Thiorhodovibrio frisius: one gene and its partner. The protein of the gene in region 1 binds, or shares a complex with, the protein of each later gene. Links are inferred from orthologs where the notes say so. Each region holds a gene or a part of one and is shown in the gene's direction. Other genes may lie near its edges. The genes, in order: mnmG and mnmE.

Region 1 (8,660 bases):
CGCCCGGATGAAGCCGATTCCTACGCCTTTCGCGAGGGCTGCGACATTCTCGAGCCTTGGAACCGCAGCGATGATCCAGCGTTGTCCATCGCTCGTGCCACCGTGCCCGTGGGCGTAACCACAAGAGTACATTGGCTTGAGCGGACCACCGAACGCTATCTGATTCTCTCGGGCCAGGGCCTTGCCCGCATTGGCGAGCTGCCGGAGACCCAAGTCCAGCCCGGCGATGTGATCCATATTCCGCCCGGTTGTCCGCAGAGCATCCAGAACACAGGCTCGGTCCCGCTGGTCTTTCTCGCCATTTGCACCCCCAGATTTGAGCCGGCGGTCTACCACCAGTGCGACGACTGACTGCTCGGCCCACTCCTTAAGGTACCAATCGCAAGCTGATTGTCGGTATAAAATCAGGCCCTTTGAACTCTGGTCGGATTTTGGCACGCGCAGAGCCCAGTGCGCATGCGCCATCTGCATTCGCCAGAAGCGTGACCCACCTCACAGGCAAGGCCCCGGTCCTGGGATAGACTCGCTAGTAAGAGCCTGCGCAACAAAAGCCGGAAGCTTGGCGTGAGAATGCCAGTTAATAAGACTGTTCATCGGGATGCCACGGAGGCCGCATTGCTCGCTTTTTGCAAAATCTAGCCCCGTGCCTTCCCGGGGCCAGTTAACACCAGTAGGAGGCCGTCGTGCTCTTTGCCGAAAACACTGCTGCCGCCTCCCCCTCCGAGCGCGACCTGCTCGCCGGTTTGCGCGAAGGGCTTGAGACGCCGAGCCAATGGCGTGCCACCCGCATGCTGCGCCCGACCTCCCTGCGGCTGATCAAGGGCGGGCGCCCACTGGACGAAGCCCTTCCCGAATTGTTGTCCGAACTCCAAGGTGCCAATCGCACCCGGATCAGCGCCTCACAGCGTTTGCAGGAAGCAGAATCCCTGGGCGCGCTGCTGTGGTCCGAGGCCGCCCTGCTGCTTGAACAACAAACCCGCGACCGCCGTGGCTTGCCCGAACGCCCGGCCCAGGCCAGCCAGCTCGATCAACTCAAAGGCTGCATGACCGAGTTGGTCAGAGCCTATCAGCTGGCGCTGGCCGATGCCTACGCCAGCCCGCAAGCCCGCAACAACCAGCAGCCGCTGCAGCTCGGTGCCCTGCGCATTCTTGAGTGGACCTGGCGCGAGATGGAACTCTACCGCCTGCGCTATCAACCCCTGCCCGGCGCCTCCTGGCAGCGCGCCAATCGGGTGTTTTTTGCCCTGCTGGCGTCCAGGACCCCGGATAACCCGCAACCTGCCTGCAACGCACCCGACTTCCTGACCGACGCCGATGGCCGCGCCACCCGCGCGGGGCTGTATCTGAACCTTCAGCTCCAAGGGCTGTTCGACCAGTTCAGCTGGCCCAAGACCACCCAGAATTTCATCGCCCGTTACTGTGCACTGGTGCCGGATGCCGCGCGGCTCGGTATCGCCCTACCGTCCACGGCCTGCCAGCGCTTCCTCCATGCCGATCTCAATGGCCCACCCCAGCCCGCTGCAGCAGACAAGGGTAGCCTAACGCTCGACTACAGCGGCCTCGCCGAGGCAATCCGCAGCGATCACCAAGCCTTTTTCCGCCGCGACCCCGCCGGCACGCGCACCCCCGAGCGCTTGCGCGGCCTGCCGCCCGCCGCGCGTCGCCCGAGCATCCGGCTGCTCTCGCGCGATATGGACAACAGCGCGCCAGAACAGCTCCCAGAGCAACCGCTAAACCAGCCCGAGACCTTGTATCTCAGCGCTGGCATGACCACCATCCGCGCCCTGCTGCATCAAGTGTTCTCGCGCTTTCCGCACTCGACATCGCCCAGCTCACAGCCAAGGGCCAGGCACGACCCCTTGCGCCAACCCAGCAACCTGCGCACCGATGGCGACCCCTGGCAGTTGGTTCACCAGAGCGCGCGCCTGTGGCGCATTCAAAATCCCGGCGCCCAGACCAGCACCGCGCTCAGCGTCGGCACCCTGGTGGCCTTCGGCAGCGGCAAATCCGGCATGGCCCGCCCACATCTCGGGCGCGTCGCACGCATGCTGCGCAGCGCTGGAGTCCTGCAGATCGACGTGCAGGAACTTGCCTGTTTCGCCGTGCCCGCTTCGGTGCGCACAGTCACCACTGCCCTGATTGAGGCCCACTCGAGTGAGGCCGTCACCTCCAGCGCCTTACCACCGACTAGCAAGCCCAGCGACACCACCACCCAGCGCGACACTGACCACGCGCAGGCCCCCAGTCTCACGCCCAGCTTGGCATCCAGCCCCAAAGAAGATCCGCACGCGGACAGCGACCAGACGGCGCAGACCGGCAAGCAGACGGCGCGCGCGCTGCTGATCTACGATCAGGACTTCGGCTGGGGCCTGCTGACGGCACCCCAACCCGGTCTGCACGAAGGGGATGCCATCGCCATCCGCACCGGTCGCCATGAGATCAGTTCGCGCCTGCGCAGCATTCGCGACGCCGGCCAGGACTTTTTGTTATTCCAGATCAACCCGAATGATCCACGCTTGGGCGTGCCGACCTACCCACGCGCCCACAAAGCCCGCCGCCGAGCCGCCGCCCATCGACTGACCGCCAACCCTCTGGATGCGCCCATCCGGAGCGATTCCTCCCCCCGCCCGCCGATTTTCTGAAGTTGCGAGAGGAACGAATCAGAGCACAGCCAGCATCGCCCGGCTGTGCTTGATCATCAAAGCGGTTCAGACTCGCGTGCATTCGGCGCTTTCCAGCTTCAGCCTGTCTGGCGGCACGTCCAAAGCGCGCCAGACGCGCGCATGGTAATCTGAGCTGGCAGACATCTGCCATCCAGACCGGAACATCCATGCGGGCAATTCAAGACTATGACGTCATTATCATCGGCGGCGGCCACGCCGGCACCGAAGCCGCGCTGGCTGCGGCCAGGCTTGGCGCGCGCACTCTGCTGCTGACGCACAATATCGAGACCCTCGGGCAGATGAGCTGCAACCCGGCCATTGGTGGTATTGGCAAGGGACATCTGGTCAAAGAAATCGACGCCCTCGGCGGGCTGATGGCGCGCGCAGCCGATGCTGCCGGCATTCAGTTCCGTATTCTCAACAGCCGCAAGGGGCCGGCGGTGCGCGCCACCCGCGCTCAGGCTGACCGCACGCTCTATAAGGCCGCCGTGCGCCGCGCGCTAGAGCAGCAACAGGGGCTGGACTTGTTTCAGCAGGCAGCGGACGATCTGCTGCTCGATGGCGATGGCGCTCGGGTCGCGGGCGTGCGTACCCAAATGGGGCTCGAGTTTCGCGCGCGCACTGTGGTGCTGACCGCCGGCACCTTTCTTGGCGGGCGCATTCACATCGGGCTGTCAAATTATCGCGGCGGGCGTGCCGGCGATCCGCCCGCGCTGGCGCTGGCCGAGCGCCTGCGCGCGCTGCCGCTGCGGGTGGAGCGGCTGAAAACCGGCACCCCGCCGCGCATCGCCGCACGCAGCATTGACTTCAGCCAGCTCGCCGAGCAACCCGGTGACACACCAGTGCCGGTGTTTTCTTATCTCGGCTCGCCGGCTGATCATCCGCGCCAACTCAGCTGCCACATTGCACGCACCACCGAGCGCACGCACGAGATCATCCGCGCCGGCATCTCGCGCTCGCCCCTATTCAGCGGCGTGATCGAAGGCATCGGACCACGCTACTGCCCGTCGATCGAGGACAAAGTCTTTCGTTTTGCGGACAAGGCCTCGCACCAGATTTTCGTCGAGCCCGAAGGGCTGGACACCGATGAAATCTACCCCAACGGCATCTCCACCAGCCTGCCCTACGATGTGCAAGAGGCGCTGGTGCGCTCCATCCCGGGCTTCGAGCAGGCCCACATCACCCGCCCCGGTTATGCCATCGAGTACGACTTCTTCGACCCGCGCGACCTGCTGCCCTCGCTCGAGACCAAGCCCATCGGCGGCCTGTTCTTTGCCGGTCAGATCAATGGCACCACTGGTTATGAAGAAGCCGCCGCTCAGGGGCTGCTGGCCGGGCTTAACGCCGCGCGCCAGGTACGCGGGCTCGAGCCCTGGTTTCCGCGCCGCGATCAGGCCTATTTGGGCGTAATGATCGATGATTTAATCACGCGCGGCACCAATGAGCCCTATCGCATGTTCACCAGCCGCGCCGAGTACCGGCTGCAACTGCGCGAGGACAATGCCGACTTGCGCCTGACCGAGATCGGTCGCGAACTGGGTCTGGTGGATGATGCGCGCTGGCAGGCATTCGAGACCAAACGCGAGGCCATCGCCTGCGAGCAACAGCGCCTGCGCGAGACCTGGGTGCGCCCCGGCAGCGCCGCTGCGCAAGCGCTCGCCGAACATCTCGGCGAGCCACCGAAACGCGAGGCACGCGCGCTTGAACTGCTCGCCCGCCCCCAGCTCGACTATGCCCGCCTGATCGCCATCACTGGCATCGGCCCCGGCGTGGCAGATCCCACCGTGGCCGAGCAGATTGAGATCCAGGCCAAGTATGCCGGCTATCTCGAGCGCCAACGCGCAGAGGTCGAGCGCCAGCAGGCACAGGAGCACCAGCCGCTGCCGCTGGATTTCGACTTCGACCGGGTGCGCGGGCTCTCGGCCGAAGTGCTGGAAAAACTCAAAGCAACGCGCCCGACCACCCTGGGCCAGGCAGCGCGTATTCCGGGTGTCACGCCAGCGGCCGTGTCTTTGCTGCTGATTCACTTAAAGCGCATCCAGTCGATCGGTCGCGCGGTTGGACAGACGGACAAAGCTGCGGACAAACAGCCGGTCGATGCTGCCCCGCCCGTCGCGCGTCAAAGCGCCTGATGCTTGCCTCCATGCGCCAGCCCCTGCGCGAACGCCTCGATCAGGGCTGCGCGCGCCTCGGCAGCCCCGTCGCCGACCTGAGCGATGCCCAGCGCAACGCCCTGCTCAACTACATCGATCTGCTCGTGCACTGGAACAGCCGTTTTAACCTGACAGCCGTGCGCGATCCGCTCGAAATGATCGGCCGCCATCTGCTCGACAGTCTGGCTGCAATCGCAGCCTTTGATGCCTCCCCGGTGCTGGACCTAGGCACGGGTGCCGGTCTGCCGGGTATTGCGCTCGCCATCGCGCGCCCGGAACTGCAATTTGTCCTGCTCGATAGCGTCGGCAAAAAGACCCGTTTTGTGCGCCAGGCAGCCGCCAGTCTGGAGCTTGGCAATGTCAAAGTGGTGCAGGCGCGCTTCGAGTCATACCAGCCGGTGGAAAAATTCGCTACCATAACGGCTCGTGCGCTGGCGCCGCTCGACGCCCTCTGGTCCGGCAGCACCCATTTGCGCCAGCCGGGCGCCACGCTGCTCGCTTACAAGGGCCACCGACCTGATGAGGAAATGGCCGCACTGACCGCAGCCGGCATTGGCGTGACAGCGCAAAGGCTCGAGGTGCCTTTCGTCACTGGCGAGCGCCATTTGATTCGCATCTACAGCAATCCTGACACCTATGGCTAGAATCATCGCGATCGCTAACCAAAAAGGCGGCGTGGGTAAAACCACCACTGCCGTAAATCTGGCCGCCTCGCTGGCGTCGCTCAAAAGCCGCGTGCTGCTGATCGACATGGACCCGCAGGGCAATGCCACCATGGGCTGCGGGGTGGACAAAAACAGCCTGGAACGCACCGGCTGCGATCTGCTGCTGAACGACGCTGACTTCAATGCCTGCCGGGTCAGGGTCGAGGAACCCGCCCCCGGTTTCGACCTGCTGCCGTCGAATGGCGACATGACCGCCGCCGAGGTCGGCCTGATGAACACCGAGCAGCGCGAACGCAGCCTGTCCGAGGTCATCAGCGCGATCACGGGCGAGTACGACCAGATCCTGATCGACTGCCCGCCCTCGCTCAATATGCTCACCATCAACGCCCTGGTCGCCGCCAACGGCGTGCTGATTCCAATCCAGTGCGAATACTATGCGCTTGAGGGGCTTTCAGCCTTGCTCGACACCATTCGCCAAATTCAGGAAAGCCGCAATCCGGGGTTGGCCGTCGAGGGCATTCTGCGCACCATGCACGACCCGCGCAACAACCTGGCCAATCAGGTCTCCACCCAGTTGATCGAGCACTTCAGCACCCAAGTCTATACCACCATAATCCCGCGCAATGTTCGCCTGGCCGAGGCACCCAGCCACGGCTTGCCGGTGCTTCTCTATGATGCAAGCTCGCGCGGATCCATCGCTTACCAGGCCCTGGCCGGTGAGATACTTGGCCGTGCCGAGCGGGCACCGGCCGTGACCTGAGTGCACCAAAGCTAACAATGAGCACGAAACGCAAAGGACTTGGCCGCGGCCTGGACGCACTGCTTGGCAGCGGCGCAAGCAGCGGCAGCAGCGAATCCAACAGCGGGGCGCCCGACCCGGCGCACGAATCCCCAACCACCGCCCGTCCCGATGAGGTCATCACCGAACTCGGCGTCGAGCGCATCCGCCGCGGGCGCTATCAGCCGCGGCGCGAGTTCAACCCCGAGAGTCTGAGCGAACTGGCCGATTCCATTGCCGCCCAGGGCGTGTTGCAGCCGATTGTGGTTCGCAGCCTTGATGACGGCAATTACGAGATCATCGCCGGCGAACGGCGCTGGCGCGCAACCCAGCAGGCCGGTTTGGCCAAAATACCGGTCGTGGTGCGCGAGGTCGACGAAAAAACTGCACTCGCCATCGCCCTGATCGAGAACATCCAGCGCGATGACCTCCATCCGCTCGAGGAAGCCAGCGCCCTGCATCGCCTTGCAGAAGAATTCAGCCTCACCCACCAGCAGGTGGCCGAGGCCGTAGGCAAGTCCCGCACCACGGTCACCAACCTGCTGCGTCTGCTCGAATTGGAACCCGACACCAAGAGTTATCTGGATCAGCGCCAACTCGAAATGGGCCACGCCCGCGCCCTGCTCGGCCTAAAGGGGCGCAATCAGTGCGACGCCGCGCGCGAGGTGGTGAATCGCGGCCTGTCGGTGCGCGAAACCGAAAAACTGGTGCGCCGCTGGCAAAACGAAGAAACCGACGACGCCCAAAAAGAAAAACCCCAACTCGATCCCAACATTCGCAGCCTGCAAGACGACCTCGCCAACCGCCTCGGCGCCCGCGTTGCGATCAAACACGGCGGCAGCGGCGCCGGCAAGCTGGTGATCGCCTACAACAATTTAGACGAGCTCGACGGGATTTTGGCGCATATTCAGTAACTTTTTTACTAGACCCGACGATTCGCTTCGCATCATGACCCGAGACAGGCGCCGTATGAGGTGTACTCGGTAAACTCACTGATTGAGCGAGTAAAATATTTTTACTATTCAGTAGCCTGAAATATTTGATGTAATTTAGAAACTGCAAATTGATAATTTACTCAGTATAAAACAAGGGAAAGAGTATGAGTGAGACGAATCCGATTCAAAGTGTTTCAGAGCTAATTCGTAAGAACTATTTCATCCCGGCATATCAGCGCGGCTACCGATGGACAGAACAACAGATCATCGATTTGCTTGAAGATATTCATTGTTTCACCCCGAGAGATATCGCTGATAGCAATGACAAAACCTGGTACTGCCTTCAGCCTGTGGTTGCCCGTGAAGTTCGCCGCACCGTAAAAGAAGCTGATAAAGAAGAATTTGAAAAATCATTTTACGAATTGATTGACGGCCAGCAGCGTATCACAACGATTTTTTTGATTACTCATTACATAAACGAAGTAATCCGTGGGAAATTAAAAGAACCGGAACCGTTAATTGAGTATGAAACCCGTATTGCGAGCCCCGACTTTCTTCGTTCTCTGACTATTGATGAACAGGATTTAAATACTGAGCACTCAAACATTGATTTATCCCACATGGCATCTGCTTATAGGACCATTCATGAATGGGTAACAGCAGGAAATAAAAAGAAAGAATTTAAGCAGGATCACTTTATTAATGTGTTCTTAAATTGTACAAAAGTAATCTGGTACGAACCAGTTGTTCAAGGTGATGGGCTTGATGACTCCATTGAAATTTTCACCAGATTGAACATAGGTAAAATACCGTTGACAGATGCAGAACTGATCAAGGCAATATTTATCAAACAGTCAAATTTCTCTTTGTCCGAAATTAAAGAGGATGATAAGCGAAAGCAGTTTGAAATCGGCCTTGAGTGGGATCGAATCGAAAGCGAACTTCATGAATCATCATTTTGGTCATTCCTGACGCCCACTTCATACTCACCTGAAACCCGCATTGACCTTCTCTTTGGACTGCTTACTGATACATTAAATGAAAATGCGAACTATAGCATTTTTCGCGTTTTTGAAAAGAAGTATGAGATGACATCTGCTGAAGATGTTCGTTTAACATGGCGCAAAGTGACAGATACTTTTGAGACCTTGACGGAATGGTATCAATCACGGGAACTGTACCACAAAATTGGTTTTCTAATTGAAGCTGGCACGCCGATTAAGGAGATTTTTGAGAAAGCCGAAAACAGCAAGAAATCTGAATTTGTCAGAAAGTTGAATAACCTGATAAAGAACTATATCCCTGAAGATTTTGATGCTCTTAGCTACAACAAAGACCGCAAACACATTAAAAATTTACTTCTCCTTCACAATATTCAGACCTTGCTGAACAATAGCGAGGAAACTTCACGTTTCCCGTTTGAGCGCTACAAAGAAAACAAAAATGGATGGGATGTTGAGCATATT
Region 2 (5,945 bases), 4.8 Mb from region 1 along the record:
CCTGAGCCGTCACTTATCCACAGCCCAGGCAAAATTTCGGCTTGGCTTTGGCTCTTGACGTTAGGCCCCATCCAGACTATGCTTCCCGGTCTTTTTCGAGCGCTTTTTTTGCGACGCAAAAGCCCAAAGTAAGCGTCTACCCGTGATCGTATCCTGCTTCCATCGTCTCGGAGTTTCCCAGTATGAAACAGACTTTTAACCCAAGTCGCCTCAAACGGGCGCGCACCCACGGGTTTCGCGCTAGGCGCGCCACTCGAAATGGCCGCAAGGTTCTTAAGGCGCGGCGCGCCAAAGGCCGACTGCATCTGATTCCTCGCTGATACTGTCCGCTTTGGGCTTGTGGACCCAGCGCTCATGGTACAGGCAACGCCGCCCCCAGCCTTTGGCTCCGAGCTGGAACTGCACCTGGCACCTCGTTTTGCGCTTTAAGTGTTGGCATCTCCATGCAGCTGGACGACCGTTCGCAGAGATTTACCAGAGGCCATCGGCTACTAAAATCCGCCCAATTCGGTCGCGTTTTTGGCAATGGTATTCGCACCAGTGACGCACTTTTCACAGTGATTGGAGCGAATACCGCGTCGCCCGATCAGGCGGAGTTTTCGCCGTGCCGATTAGGCCTGGCTATTTCGCGCAAAGCAGCACCGCGAGCAGTGGACAGAAACCGAATTAAGCGCATCATTCGCGAATCATTTCGCCTGGCACGGCACCAATGGACAGACAGCAGCATCGATTTTGTGGTAATCGCCAGGCCACCGACGGCTCGCAACCAAAACCCGGTGCTCTTTCGGTCTCTCGCGCACCATTGGGACAGACTTTGCCAGGACTCGCGTCTCGCACGCTTGTGAGTCTAATGCGCGCATTGATACGCGCCTACCAACTTTTTCTCAGCCCGGTGATTGGCTCACATTGCCGCTATCACCCGACTTGCTCGGAGTACGCGCGCCAGGCGCTGGCACTCCATGGTCCGGTTTTGGGCCTTGGTTTTGCCCTCTGGCGCATCCTGCGCTGTCAGCCCTGGGGCTCCAGCGGATTTGACCCAGTTCCCGAAAAAAAACGAGATATCCCTAATGGATAACATCCGCTTGATATTGATTCTCGCGCTGGGTGGCGTGCTTTTCATGATCTACTCTGCCTGGGTTGAGGACTATGGCAGCCCGGTGCCGAGCGCAGCGACCGCCACTAGTGCGGCACAACAAGCTTCGACCCCCAGTACGGATGTGGTCAGTCCTCCGTTGCCGGAGAGTGCGGCGGCCTTGCCTTCGGCGCCAGATTTTGCGGATCAGTCTCCGAGCGATGCGAAGACGTCGCGCCTGACACCAGTCAGGGTGGAAACCGACGTGTTGTGGGCGGACATATCCCCACGCGGTGGCACGCTCGAAAATCTGTGGCTGCTTGATTATTCCGTTACCGCCGAGAACCCCGAGGAGAAATTTCAACTTCTCAAGGCCCAGCCGCCCAATATGTTTATTGTGCAATCTGGTATTTCTGGGAAGCCTGAGTCTGAGTTCCCAACGCCAGAGGCGATTTATACCCCGCAAGCCAGCAGTTACCAACTCAACTCTAACGAAAATAAGCTAGAGGCGATCTTCCGCTGGGAGGGTCCCAATGGCATTGAGGTGACCAAAACCTATCATTTCACACGGGGAAAATATTTGGTTGAGGTCACCCAAGAGATTGTCAATGGCACCGGCGAGCCGGTGACCCTGCGTGCCTATCAACTCCTCAAGCGCACCGAGTTGAATGATCCTAATAAGCCGAAGTTCGTCGCCACCTATACTGGCGGAGTTTATTACGGGCCTGAAGTCAAGTACAAAAAGGAAGACTTCAAGGAGATGATGAAACAGCCGCTGGATGTGGAAATTACCGGTGGCTGGGTTGCCATGATCCAACATTATTTTATGGCGGCATGGATTCCGCCGGAGAGCTTGCCTCAGACCTTTTACACCTTGGTGCTTGAAAAAGACAGCGCCGATCCGCGCTATCTTATTGGTCAGTACTCAAGTCCCATCGCGCTCGGTGACGGCGAGCGTCATACCTATAGTGATGAACTCTTTGTCGGACCCAAGCTGGCGGACCGCCTGGAAAAGATTGCTCCGGGATTGCAGCTCGCTGTCGACTATGGTTGGTTGACCATTCTGGCTGAGCCTATCCATTGGCTGTTATCGCAGATTGACAGGTTAGTTGGCAATTGGGGCTGGTCCATCATTATCCTCACTATCCTGATCAAGCTGGCTTTCTACAAACTCTCTGAAACCAGCTATAAATCCATGGCCCACATGCGCAAGCTCACCCCGCGCATGAAGGCGTTGAAGGATCGCTATGGTGATGACAAGGAACGCCTAAACCAGGCCATGATGGAGTTGTACAAGAAAGAAAAAATCAACCCACTTGGTGGTTGCCTGCCTATTTTGGTTCAGATTCCAGTTTTTATTGCACTCTACTGGGTTCTGCTTGAGAGTGTGGAGCTGCGCCACGCGCCCTTTATTTTATGGTTAGACAACCTGACCTCGCCTGACCCCTACTATATTCTGCCGTTGATCATGGGTGTTTCCATGTTCGTGCAGCAGAAGCTCAATCCGCCGCCACCAGACCCAATGCAGGAAAAGATCATGATGTCCCTGCCAGTGGTCTTCACTGTGTTCTTTTCCTTCTTCCCGTCTGGTTTGGTGCTGTATTGGACGGTGAATAACCTGTTGTCAATCGCACAGCAGTGGTACATCACGCGAAAAATCGAACAGCAGGAACACCGCAAGGGCGCCTGATGGGCCGATTCAATACCGGCATCGAGGCTGCTCTGCGGCTGTTCTGATTCGATGCATGCCAGCGAGCCTGATACCATTGCGGCTGTTGCCACTGCAACGGGCCGTGGTGGTATCGGCGTTGTGCGCGTATCCGGTGCGCGGGTGGAATCGATCGCCGAAGCACTGATTGGCAAAACCCTGCCGCCGCGCCAGGCCATGCTGGCAAGCTTTCGTGATGCAGGCGGGGAGACTATCGATCAAGGGATAGCGGTATTTTTTCGACCGCCTGCCTCCTATACCGGAGAGGCGGTGCTGGAACTCCAAGCGCATGGCGCTCCCGTGGTACTCGATCTCCTGCTCGCGCGCGTAATAGAGCTAGGCGCCCGGCTCGCCAGGCCAGGGGAATTCACTGAACGCGCTTTTCTTAACGCCAAGCTCGATTTGACCCAGGCTGAGGCGGTGGCCGACCTCATTGCCAGCACCAACCAACGCCAGGCGCGCCTGGCGAGGCAGACATTGGAGGGGGCGCTCGGCGAGCAGGTCGCCGGGTTGCAGTCGCGGCTGACCAGGCAACGGGTTTTGATCGAGGCTGAACTCGATTTTTCCGATGAGGATATCGACCCGAGCGAGCTCCATGCCGTGGCGGGAGACAAGCCAGCAACAACCGCCCCTGCAATGGTTCAAGGCATTGAACAACTGTGCCAGGATATCGATCAGCTTCTTGGGCTCTGTCACCAGGGCGAGCGTATTCGCGATGGACTCAGAGTGGTCATTGCCGGCCCGCCTAATGCGGGTAAATCGAGCCTGCTAAATCAGCTTGTCGGACGGGATACGGCCATTGTTACCACCACACCGGGAACAACGCGGGATCTGATACGCAGTGAGGTGAATCTTGATGGCATGCCACTGCATCTGGTTGACACGGCAGGAATTCGCGATAGCACGGATCTAGTGGAACAGGAAGGCATACGCCGTGCTCGGGAGCAAATCGCATCCTCCGATCTGGTCCTCTGGCTTTACGATGCTGCCGATGGGGAGCGACCAACCTCTGGGGATTTGCAGGAGTTGGCCGGTAGTTCGCCAGTGACGGTGGTCAGAAATAAAATTGACCTGATTGGCGAGACGCCCGGTTGTTTTGCACTCAAGGGGGCTTTGGCGCCTTCATCGGAACTTCGCATCTGTGCAAAGAGTGGCGAGGGGTTGGATGATCTGAAGACCCATTTAAAGGAGTGTGCGGGATTCCAGTCTGGAGTTGAAGGCGCTTTTCTTGCCCGGCGACGGCATTTGGTCGCCCTGCAACAAACGCAGGGGCACCTGAGACAGGCGCAACGCAGTCTTGCAAGTGGACAAGGTTCCGAGATTTTGGCCGAGGATTTGCGCCAAGCTCAGCGGACTCTGGGCGAATTAACCGGGGAATTTAGTTCCGAGGATTTGCTTGGAGAGATTTTTTCCACCTTCTGCATCGGTAAGTAGTGCTAGGGCTTATGACTACCGACAGAGAATCCATCTGCTGCTTCAGCCACAGCAGCCGGTGCGCAGAAGTCCTTTAAATGGTTGAGGTTGCTAAAGGCCAGCGGGATGTCGGAGAAATCCGCCATGATCGGGCGATGGCGGCGCAGCCAGCCACCTAGGGAACGCTCTCCGGAGGCCAGGTAGCTGCGTAAATCTCCCAGCAGGGAGCGTGCCATAAGGGCATGGGCGAACTGTGCTTGTTTGCCATCATGGGCGAGCGCGACCGATGCGCGTTCAGGCTCAAGTGCGCCGGCAAGTCTCTGTGCCAAATCCAGTGGGAGGAGCGGGCCGTCGCACGGCACTGTCATCATCCAGCGGGTGTTTGCGTATTCAAGGCCTTGGCAGAGACCGGCAAGGGGCCCTTGATAGTCGGCAAGGGTGTCTGTAATCACGGGCCAACCATAAGCCTGGTATTGGTCCAGGTGGCGATTGGCACTGATGAGAACCAATCCCACCTGGGGTGCGAGACGTTCGAGCACCCAGGCGATTAGTGCGCGGCCCTGGTAGTGCATCAGTCCCTTGTCCTGGCCATGGACGCGGCGGCCACGCCCACCAGCAAGGATCAAGGCGGTGATGTCGGACTTTGGGATCAATCCGGGCTTGCGTCAGCCTAAGGGACCCGCGTGACTGGCATCATTTCGGTGTCACAGGCGCCGCCGACACGAACGCGTTTGTCGCTTGGCGGTGCCTTGCAGCTCTCCCCGCGATCCTGAATGCGGCAGTTGAGTGCCAGTGGTTTGCCTGCGCTAAGCCAGCTGGGGATTGTCCGATAGCGCTTGATATTGCTAAAGCTGCACGATGGCGATACGCCGTAGGCTGTGCAGCTGTGGCCGGATTTCAAACTTACTTTGCGGGCGTCGACGATAAAGCCGGGATAGTTATCGAGAATGTGCAACTGATCGCCATCTGGCGTGTGGTCAAAGCGAAACTCCTTGAAGGTGTAACCGCCGCCGACCCGCTTGCCGACTTCAATTCTGGTGTTGGCAATCAGTGCGAATTGGCCGTTGTTTTCCGCGACTGCGCCGCTCATGTATTCAATGCGGTCTTTTTGTGGGAAGCATTTTTGCATGGCCGGTGGATGGTAATAATGGCGTAGCTCGGTGAGATCTCCCGCTGGCGTATCGGGAAAGACTTGGGTGAGCTGTTGATCGCCGCCGTAAAGGATGCGCTCGGCATCGCCGACTGTCTGGTGGTGCATGCTCTGAATGCGCTGGTAGTAGTCGCGGTTGGCAAGATCATCGCGTAAATAGCAGGCGGTCAGTCCGGAAATCTGGGTGAGAAATGCATCCCAAATGTTGTACTGCGAGGGATCGGAAGCGACGCCCTGAAAATCGCCAGGAAATCGACAGCCTTGGCCCTTGAGGCATTGCCCGATCGCACGATTGCGAATCGACAGGACCACGACATCGCGCTCGCAGGCGCCGTAGGCGTTACAGCCGCGGTCGAGGTGGCCCTCGTAAATGGCGGTGCGCATGCTGTAGTCGAGATGTTTTGCGCGGGTGAGTGCCTGCTTGTCTGCGCTACTGCTTTTGTGGGCGATGAAATCGTCCCAGGCGCGGGCTAGTCGTTCGCGACGGCCAAGCAGGCTATTATTGACACCAGCGCACTCTTGGGAATTATGAAACTCACGGACCAGAGCCTCGAGGTCGGACTCCCCATTGCTCTTGGTTTGACTCGCAGATGCCCTGGCAC

The links.
Region 2: the proteins of mnmG (region 1) and mnmE are in contact, whole or in part, in a solved structure (PDB 9HIP), measured with the Escherichia coli proteins. The link is inferred for Thiorhodovibrio frisius from one-to-one orthologs.

Annotation. Positions count from the first base shown.
Region 1 is NZ_CP121471.1:628,556-637,215, reverse strand. What follows is about bases 2,360-5,312. They hold mnmG (tRNA uridine-5-carboxymethylaminomethyl(34) synthesis enzyme MnmG), read left to right. Parts: upstream 2,360-2,830; coding sequence 2,831-4,795; downstream 4,796-5,312. Other genes in these bases: rsmG (16S rRNA (guanine(527)-N(7))-methyltransferase RsmG), read left to right, coding at 4,807-5,312; Thiofri_RS03250 (hypothetical protein), read left to right, coding at 2,360-2,642. Also shown: Thiofri_RS03255 (cupin domain-containing protein), read left to right, coding at 1-351; more of Thiofri_RS03250, read left to right, coding at 684-2,359; more of rsmG, read left to right, coding at 5,313-5,460; Thiofri_RS03235 (ParA family protein), read left to right, coding at 5,453-6,241; Thiofri_RS03230 (ParB/RepB/Spo0J family partition protein), read left to right, coding at 6,259-7,173; Thiofri_RS03225 (DUF262 domain-containing protein), read left to right, coding at 7,359-8,660. UniProt on the Escherichia coli protein: NAD-binding protein involved in the addition of a carboxymethylaminomethyl (cmnm) group at the wobble position (U34) of certain tRNAs, forming tRNA-cmnm(5)s(2)U34.
Region 2 is NZ_CP121471.1:5,410,973-5,416,917, reverse strand. What follows is about bases 2,042-5,013. They hold mnmE (tRNA uridine-5-carboxymethylaminomethyl(34) synthesis GTPase MnmE), read left to right. Parts: upstream 2,042-2,813; coding sequence 2,814-4,214; downstream 4,215-5,013. Other genes in these bases: Thiofri_RS24585 (hypothetical protein), read right to left, coding at 4,864-5,013; mobA (molybdenum cofactor guanylyltransferase MobA), read right to left, coding at 4,217-4,846; yidC (membrane protein insertase YidC), read left to right, coding at 2,042-2,762. Also shown: rpmH (50S ribosomal protein L34), read left to right, coding at 183-320; rnpA (ribonuclease P protein component), read left to right, coding at 444-845; membrane protein insertion efficiency factor YidD, read left to right, coding at 851-1,075; more of yidC, read left to right, coding at 1,068-2,041; more of Thiofri_RS24585, read right to left, coding at 5,014-5,945. UniProt on the Escherichia coli protein: Exhibits a very high intrinsic GTPase hydrolysis rate. Involved in the addition of a carboxymethylaminomethyl (cmnm) group at the wobble position (U34) of certain tRNAs, forming tRNA-cmnm(5)s(2)U34.